Ferrimicrobium sp.: one gene and its partner. The protein of the gene in region 1 interacts with the protein of each later gene in a pairwise test. Links are inferred from orthologs where the notes say so. Each region holds a gene or a part of one and is shown on either strand. Other genes may lie near its edges.

Region 1 (4,667 bases):
CTCCACCCCGAAGGAGTCTTGGCTCACCTCAACGACCGTCAAACAGACGCCGTTACAGGAGATCGAGGAGCCTAGCTCGATGGTGGGCCTCCACTCACCGAGCGCAAAACGATGCACACCATCGTCACCCTGCCCAAGATAGGTGACCGTCGTGGCGACAATCCCTGAGAACATCGATTCCATCCCTTCGGCTCTCCAGCTACTCCAGCCTAGTTTGTCTCGGTCGGCAAGACTCGACCAGCGTGAACGAACGCGATTTCCCCAGCTCAGAACGGACGAGTCGGGAGGGTACACTGAAGTGATACCCGGCATCTGAACTGTTGTCTGTGCCAAGCGAGAGGTATACATCCTTGTTGTGCCTACCTCTGGACGTCAGGACCACGAACGCTATCGGCTATCTCCTTCATCTAATGACCTCTATGGTACTGATGAGGGGTCGTCGCGCCGGGGAACCTATGGCGAAGCGAAATCTCGAGCCCCTGCTCAAGGCGACAATAATCGGTCCTCGCAACTCCCCCACCAGACTCTTTTCGCGTCACAAAAGCTGCAAGCAACGTTCGATGACTCCACAACAAGCAGTAGCTACATCTGTGGTATTCACCAGTTCATCCGGAATCTCGAGAAGGTGCAGCAAAGCATTCCGGTCGAGAGATGATCAGGTAGTCGTGTATCCCCTGACTGGCTCCTCCATCCGGGTCTTGATGACAGCAACCACTCCCAAAGGCCTCCGATGACACAGCAAGGGTACTACGCCAACCGCATTGTCATGGATCGTTATAGCATTTCTACACGCCAACTGTTACAACGCCAGATTGCGTTGCCGGGAGGGCGTACTAGCCCGTTTCATATAGCTTGTCGACTATGGCAAGATCAGCGGGTTGTCGAGGGGTTCACTCTCGGGCTGTCAGCGCGAACGCCACCTGCGATCAGCGACCTACTTCTCGATATTTGACGCGATCCACTGCGTCAGCTCCTCGGTGCGTATCTCCCCAGTAGCAACGCGGACAATGGTTGCGACGATATCGTCTGCATCGTTCAGGGTCCAGGTACAGCCATTGATCAGGATACATCTCCACATTGTGAGACAGGCGGAACGCTTGTTACCGTCAGGCAACGGATGGTTCTTCACTCATCGTTCCAGTAGCACAGCTGCCTTCTGATCGAGTTGTGGGTGGAACTCGATACCTCCGAACGATGCTCGAGGTGCGGCTAAGGCAGATTCTGCCAAGCCGATACCAACGCCCTTGGTCATCGCTTCCCCGTCAATACCAAGAATCAACGCAGCGATTCCCAGCTAGTCGCCCAGGTCCACGTATTCGGTCAAAGGTCTGCGAGCCACCTCGAACACTTCGCGCTGGGATTCGAGCATGCCTTGAAGACTCTGCTGAAAATCCGGATCCGCTCGACGCATACGGATGTGTTCTACGACAGCTTGCCGGACAGCCTCGGAGACCGACTGGTTATCGGCTCTGGCGACGACCTCCAAGGCCTCAGCCGTGGTGCCGGGGAGGCGGATAGTAGTAGTACGTGTATTCATGGTTTCAGCAAAGCGAACTTACATTCCGTTACAAGCACTGGTGTATATCCCTTCTCGACAAGACGCCCCAAGAAGGACCGAGCGTCGGCACCCAGGGTCCGCGATGCAGACCCACCGCTTGCCTTACTATCGCGAACACAGAGTTCACGGCGTCGCCCTTGCGAGAGGTCTCTCATCCTTGGCCGAGCATTGGCGTTGTCTACCAACCTGAGGGAGCCGTACTCAACCAGCTAGTCGCAGCTCACCACATGAACGCTAGTCGGCGACGCCGACGACACACTCAGGCCTCATCGGGGGAGGAGGTGTGGGTGGAACACTCACCAATGGATGACCACTGGGGCAAAACACTGGCTCCTTCACGTATATGAGCTCCCGACTGGTCCACATCGGAAACGCTCTCATGGCTAAGCTCAGCGTTCAGTGCAGCGGCCACGGTATTGGCCCGCCCGCTCCAAAAGCGCAATTCGATGTCGGCACCCACCGATTGCATTCCCATGGGGATCAGCTGCATCGGATCGACCAGGAGTCGACCGATGGGCAGATGGAAGGCAGCCTTTGCCTCATCATCACCAAAGATCATCGGAGCGAGATAGACATAAACCTCATCAACGAGGCCTTCAGCAAAGAAGGAGCCATGAAGCGTCGGTCCACCCTCGATGAGGACACTCAACACTCCACGCGAGCCCAGATCGTCGAGGAACTCCTGGGGTGCAGCGGTGCTCACCTGGACGCCTGGGGTGCAATACGAGAGGCTCCGATGAGCAAAAACCCACCGTTCTGGCTGAGTTGGGGCTTCACCACCTCCAGGCCGAGCGGTCAGGAGTGGATGATCCGCCTCCATCGTTTCGGCCCCTACGACGACCGCCTGGGACTCCGCCCGAAGTTCATGCCCGCGATCTCGTGCCGCTGGAGAGGTAATCCATTGTGAGGCTCCGGTTCGATCGGCCACCCTCCCATCAAGGGTCATCGCCACCTTAGCCCGGACCCAGGGTCTGCCAAGGCGTCGCTGCACGAGGTACGGGATGAGTTCTTGCACGCTCTGGGTGGACTCCACCCCAACCTCAACCGCCACGCCTGCTCTTCGCAGGGCAAGAAAACCACGCCCTGCCACCCGCGGATCGGGGTCGACGATCGAGGCAACCACCCGACGTATTCCAGCGGCCACGATCGCATCAACACACGGTGGCGTCCGCCCATGATGAGAACAGGGCTCTAAGGTCACGTACATCGTCGCCCCTTTAGCCCGCTCACCGGCCTCGCCAAGTGCGACGACCTCGGCATGGGGACCACCCAGGGGTTGGGTCCAACCCTCCCCAACGACCCCTCCATCCGCCACGACGACCGCACCGACCCAAGGGTTTGGAGGCGATCCGTGACGCGCACGCCGACCCAAGGCGAGGGCCCGCCTCATCAATTCAGTATCGTTCATCGGCTGGAGACAGGATGCTCGGTATCGCCCCCCGCAATGAGCCCAAGGGCATGCTCCAGTAGGGGTGCGACCGCATCGAGTGACTCGATCGCTCCACGTGGAGAACCCGGTAGATTCAAAATCAAGCAGGATCCAAGAGTTCCCGCAACCCCGCGTGAGAGCCCGCCCAGCGGACTCGCCGCACGCATCTGCTCCGCGAGACCGGGAGCAAGACGATCGAGCACCTCTCGTGTGCCCTCCGGGGTGAGATCACGGGGACCAAACCCGGTACCTCCTGTGGTCACGATCAATCCCGCAAATCCGGCAGCTGCACCCCGGAGAGTCGAGGCTACATTCTCAGCGCCATCCGCGACGGCTATTCGGTCCGCGACCTCGTACCCAAGACCGCTGAGGCGCTCATGGAGTGCCTGGCCGGAGCGATCCTCGCGCGTCCCGGCGATCACTCCATCAGAGACTGTCACTATCTTGACCGCTGGCATCGACTGCATCCTCCAATACTGGCACGGCGCTTCTGCCGTGCCTCCCCTCTACCACAGTACCCTCTTTGTTGTCGTGCTCTCTTGTCTTCGTGCGTCCTGGTGTTGTCTCTGGCCTAGCGCCCTCTGTCTGTCAAGGTTCGACTAGCAAATCGCCGCGATGACAACCGTTCGCCAAGCCAATCCGTCTCGCTACCGATTGAACAGGGGGCAGATCGATCACCGACCGCCCTCAGCGTGATCTCACCTCTGTCGTTGATCACTCCGAGATGACCGGGTCCAACACAAGCCAGGACGAACGGCCATCCAGCCGTTCCCCAGGATAGCTACCCAAGTATACGCCACTCATAGCCAGGGTGCTCGTTGGCGCGGCCCGGCACTATCTTCCAGAGAACCAAAGGTTCTCGCCTTCGCTCAGCGCGCAAACCTCGTGGTTCCTCTCTCGCGGCACTGCTCCTATTGGTTCGACTGTGCTCGCCAAAGGGTAGGTGCAGTGATCGGGACAATGGCGGCGCATCGCCCCAGCGATGGCACTATTGCTCGGGGCGGGTACCGATGCGTTCGACCGCGCTACCCCGGAGAAAATCGGCAAAACTCATCGTCGATCGACCCTCAGGTCGCACCAGTTCTGGAACCAACAGCCCCTTGGCCATCTGGATCTTGCCCTCGACGATGGTGCCGAGTGAAGAACCCGTCTCTCCCTCCTCGATGTGGGCCTTGACGAGGCGTATCCGCTTGGGACCAGCGTAGAAGTAGGCCCGCCCCAGCAGATGACGGCGATAACCCTGCAGCGCTGACTCATAACTCCTGATGAGAAGGTCCCCATCGGTGATCTTTGGGGCGTAGGTTGCCAAGCCTACCTGGGGTTGGGCCGCCTCCTCAAGCCAACTATCACGGCGGACAAGCCAGTCACCCATCAGCTGACAACCCGCCGCAGTCAACCGTGCATAGGCCTCGCTCAATCCTAGACCCTCGATCTCGACCGGCTGAGCTGCATAGACTGGCCCCGCATCCATCTCGTGGACGAGACGCATCAACGTTACCCCACTGGCCAACCCGCCAGCGAGCACTGAGCGCTCGACTGGGGCCGCTCCCCGAAAAGCAGGGAGGAGCGAGTAGTGAACATTGAGCAACGGGTGCGCATCCACCAACGCCGCTGGCAGTATCCGACCATACGATACGACGACACCGAGATCGAAGGCAAGATCTCCGAGATCGCCGAGCG
Region 2 (4,050 bases), on another replicon or contig:
TTCCCAGCGCAAAGATCGGGCAACCATCGCTGCTTTTGTTCCTCATTGCCAAACTCGTAGATCGGATTCGCACCGAGTCCAACACCAGCAGAGAGGGTGATAGCCAGGGAGGAGTCGCCTTTGGCGAGCTCTTCGACCGCGATGCATAGTGAGGTGAAGTCGCCTCCTCCCCCTCCGTAGCTCTCGGGAAAGATCATCCCGAACAGTCCAAGCTCCCCAAGCTGGAGCACCTGTGCAAGAGGGAACTCACTACGTTCGTCCCAGCCGAGAGCATTTGGCAGCACCTCAGCATCCACAAAATCAGCTACCACCTTACGAAGTGCTTCGTGTTCCTCACCGAACTCGACTGACATATCGACCTCCTCGTCCAATCCTCACCAATCTCAACGCCACATTTCTACCAGGTAACCGTGCCAACGCACAAGAGCGCTCTCGCGTCCCTCGCCAAGACACTACGCCAAGCGACAACTCCTCCGTCCAGGTCGATCATCGTGACCACCTCGACCGGGGTGCCGTGGGGGCCCCCTCCAAACACGCGCTATCTGCCATCATTGCTGCATCCACAGCCACTGCTAGGGCTATCCCGATGCGTTCTGGTACCCAAATGACCCAATGCCACGGTCCCCCATACATCAAGCCATGCCAACTTAGATGTGGATCTACTACGCGAGCACAACCCCGACGAGACGCTATCGATCATTCACCACTCCAAGATGTTCGATATCACCAACATGAACAGCAACCCGACCGGTCGCAGTTCTGACAAGCAAACAACCCTCCTGATCGACATCTTCGGCTAATCCTACCACCATCTCGTCTGGGTACTGAATTTGTACCTGACGGCCCAGCGTTGACAAGCAGCACCGGTAGGTTTGGAGAAGGAGCTCGGTGTGGCCATGAAGGAGCTGTGACAGTTGGTCATCGAGTTCCTCCAGGAACCGCATGAGGAGGGAATCGCGCAGCGAGAAGAAATCCTTCGCCGGTGTGCCTTCAATCAGCTCGTTGAGACAGCAAAGGTTGCGAGCATCCTCTAGCGTTGGGGTGGCCGTGAGGTTCACGCCAAGACCAATGACCACCTGATGGGACGAGCCATCGAAGATGCCATCGATCAACATCCCTCCGAGCTTGGCTTCCCCTACCATCAGATCATTGGGCCACTTCAAGGTCACCCCCACGACCCCGAGGCCCCGAATCGCAAAGACGATCGCATTACCGACGGCCATCGGAAGGAGATTGACCTCAGCACGCCGAGGCAACTCTATCAATACCGAGCAGGCAAGGGCACTTCTCGGAAGATCATGAAAAGCACGACCTCGTCTGCCGCGGCCGGCCCGTTGATGATCTGCCACGACGACCAGACGCTGGGTACTGACCCGTGCAAAGAGGTTTGAAAGGGTGCGATTCGTAGAGTCGGTCTCATCAAGTAGGATTATGCGCCATGGGGCAGTGCTGATCATGACTCAGCACCTTAGAGGACAGGGTCGAGCCAAGCTTCCTCGACGGGCATAGCCTCGGAGAGCGGCGCCGGTGACGGCGACATCGAAGCAAGCAAGAAAGGTGACGCAGGTGTTTGAGCGGTTACTAATAGCGAACCGAGGAGAGATCGCGGTTCGCGTAATCCGGACAGCCAAGGAGATGGGCATCAAGACGATCGCTGTCTATTCCGATGCCGATCGCGACGCCATGCACGTCCGTTACGCCGACGAAGCCTACAATCTGCCCGGCACGACCGTTCGAGATAGCTACCTAAACACCGAACGCATCTTGGAGATTATTCAACGTTCAGGCGCCCAAGCCGTGCATCCTGGCTATGGCTTCTTCAGTGAAAACACCGACTTCGCTAGGGCCATCGAAAGCACCGGTGTTGTGTTCGTTGGTCCACCGCCAGAGGCCATCGAGATCATGGGAGACAAGATCTCTTCTCGTATTGCCGCGACAGCAGCCGGCGTCGCCGGTGTACCTGGCACCACGGAGGTCCTCACAAGCGCCGATGAGATCGTCGCCTTTGGCGAGAACCACGGTTGGCCCTTAGCGATCAAGGCAGCCTATGGCGGAGGTGGTCGAGGCATGCGAGTCGTTCACTCTGCCGCCGAGGCGGCCGAGGCTTTAGCCTCGGCTCAACGAGAAGCACTTGGTGCTTTTGGGCGTGACGAGTGTTACGTCGAACGGTACCTCACTTGGCCCCGCCATGTGGAGATGCAGATCATTGGGGATGCCCATGATACGATCCTGTGGCTCGGCGAGCGCGATTGTTCGTGCCAACGGCGGCATCAGAAGCTGATCGAGGAGTCGCCTGCTCCAGATTTTCCTGATGACATTCGATCCAAGATGGGCGAGGCTGCCGTCAAGGTCGCTCGCGCATGCGGCTACCGCAACGCCGGAACGGTCGAGTTTCTTTACCAAGATGGCGCATTTTACTTTCTCGAGATGAATACTCGTCTCCAGGTTGAGCACCCCATCACCGAAGCGGTAACCGGTCTCGACCTAGTGGAGCTCCAGCTTCGTATCGCTGCAGGAGAGCGTCTCCCGCTCTCCCAAGACCAGATCAGCCATAACGGCCATGCCATCGAGATCCGTTTGAACGCTGAAGACCCGGCGGGGGGTCGTTTCGTCCCCTCTCCGGGCCCCATCACGCGCTTCGAGCGCGCCGACGGCCCTGGCGTTCGCACCGACGCCGGCTATGAAGCGGGAGACGCAGTGAGCCAATACTACGACAATCTCATCGCGAAATTGGTGGTCTGGGCACCTGATCGTGAACGGGCGATCGCTAAGGCCATCCGCGCCCTCCGTGAGACCAAGCTAGAGGGAGTCACGACTACCATCCCTGCTGATCTGGCCATTCTCGAGCACCCAGACTTCCACGCGGCGCAACATTCCACCAAGTGGGTTGAGGATCGGTTGGACTTAAGTGGGCTGACAGCTCCACCCAGTACCACCGCCACCGAGGAGACCACCACGCCGACCGAGGTCGTAGCCGAGGTCAATGGCAAACGGGTTGCAGTCAAGCTCTTCCTGTCCGAACTGGTCGCACCGGTCCCAACGAACACGCCATCTCCGCGCCGTGACACCCCTTCCCCACGAGCAGCCCGCACACAGGGAGCTGCGTCGAAGGTAGGAGGTGGATCTGGAGCCGTCACTGTGCCCATGCAAGGCACCGTCGTGAAGATAGCGGTGCAAGTAGGCCAAGAGGTCAATGTTGGGGACACAGTAATCGTGCTCGAGGCGATGAAGATGGAGAACTCAATCCTCGCTGAGCGCGCAGGAACCGTCAGCGAGATCAGAGTGAAGCCTGGCGACACCGTAGGTACTGGCGACGTGGTCGCCACCATCGCCTAATCACCACTCCAGTTGCGGAAGGAACACTATGTCACACGGAGACAACGAACGCAAGGCAATTCGATCGGCAGCGGAACGCAACTATGGTCGAGCTTACGACCTCTCACATCGTATTCACGCAAACCCTGAATTGGCATTTCACGAAGAGAAGGCCGCCACCTGGCTCACCAATGAGCTCAGCACATCTGGGTTCACAGCCACGAAAGGTGTCGGTGGTCTCGACACCGCCGTCATCGCTGAGGCCGGCAGTGGTGACCTTATCGTAACTATCTGCGCCGAATACGATGCACTTCCCCAGATCGGACACGCCTGTGGTCACAATATCATCGCAGCCAGTGCCTTCCTCGCTGCCACCTCACTCGTGGACCTCGTCGATGATCTCGGAATCACGCTGCGCGTCATTGGAACTCCTGCCGAGGAGGGCGGTGGTGGCAAGATCATCCTCCTCGAACAGGGGATCTTCACCGGTACGCACCTAGCCATGATGCTGCATCCGGCGCCAATGGAGGCTGACCGAATGCATGTACAAGCAGCGCGTCACTTCCTCGTCACCTACCAGGGGCGAGACTCCCACGCTGCGGCCGCACCTCAGCTTGGTATTAACGCACTCGACGCGATGACGATCGCCCAGACCTCCATCGGGCTTCTCCGTCAACACATCCTGGCCGATGACCGCATCCACGGTATCATCACAAAGGGGGGAGATGCACCAAA

The links.
Region 2: the proteins of ribD (region 1) and M7Q83_RS01290 interact in binary tests that used the Escherichia coli proteins (3 or more experiments, as listed by UniProt). The link is inferred for Ferrimicrobium sp. from one-to-one orthologs.

What each region holds. Positions count from the first base shown.
Region 1 is NZ_DAHXOI010000003.1:195,259-199,925, reverse strand. What follows is about bases 893-3,888. They hold ribD (bifunctional diaminohydroxyphosphoribosylaminopyrimidine deaminase/5-amino-6-(5-phosphoribosylamino)uracil reductase RibD), read right to left. Parts: upstream 2,967-3,888; coding sequence 1,818-2,966; downstream 893-1,817. Other genes in these bases: M7Q83_RS03705 (MogA/MoaB family molybdenum cofactor biosynthesis protein), read right to left, coding at 2,963-3,445; M7Q83_RS03715 (ribbon-helix-helix protein, CopG family), read right to left, coding at 1,295-1,537; M7Q83_RS03720 (hypothetical protein), read right to left, coding at 1,130-1,252; M7Q83_RS03725 (hypothetical protein), read right to left, coding at 935-1,129. In the rest of the region: M7Q83_RS03730 (riboflavin synthase), read right to left, coding at 1-183; M7Q83_RS03700 (methionyl-tRNA formyltransferase), read right to left, coding at 3,976-4,667. UniProt on the Escherichia coli protein: Converts 2,5-diamino-6-(ribosylamino)-4(3h)-pyrimidinone 5'-phosphate into 5-amino-6-(ribosylamino)-2,4(1h,3h)-pyrimidinedione 5'-phosphate.
Region 2 is NZ_DAHXOI010000001.1:288,631-292,680, reverse strand. Bases 960-3,951 are described here. They hold M7Q83_RS01290 (biotin carboxylase N-terminal domain-containing protein), read left to right. Parts: upstream 960-1,566; coding sequence 1,567-3,336; downstream 3,337-3,951. Other genes in these bases: M7Q83_RS01285 (M20 family metallopeptidase), read left to right, coding at 3,365-3,951; M7Q83_RS01295 (biotin--[acetyl-CoA-carboxylase] ligase), read right to left, coding at 960-1,457. In the rest of the region: M7Q83_RS01300 (acyl-CoA dehydrogenase family protein), read right to left, coding at 1-353; more of M7Q83_RS01295, read right to left, coding at 690-959; more of M7Q83_RS01285, read left to right, coding at 3,952-4,050. UniProt on the Escherichia coli protein: This protein is a component of the acetyl coenzyme A carboxylase complex; first, biotin carboxylase catalyzes the carboxylation of the carrier protein and then the transcarboxylase transfers the carboxyl group to form malonyl-CoA.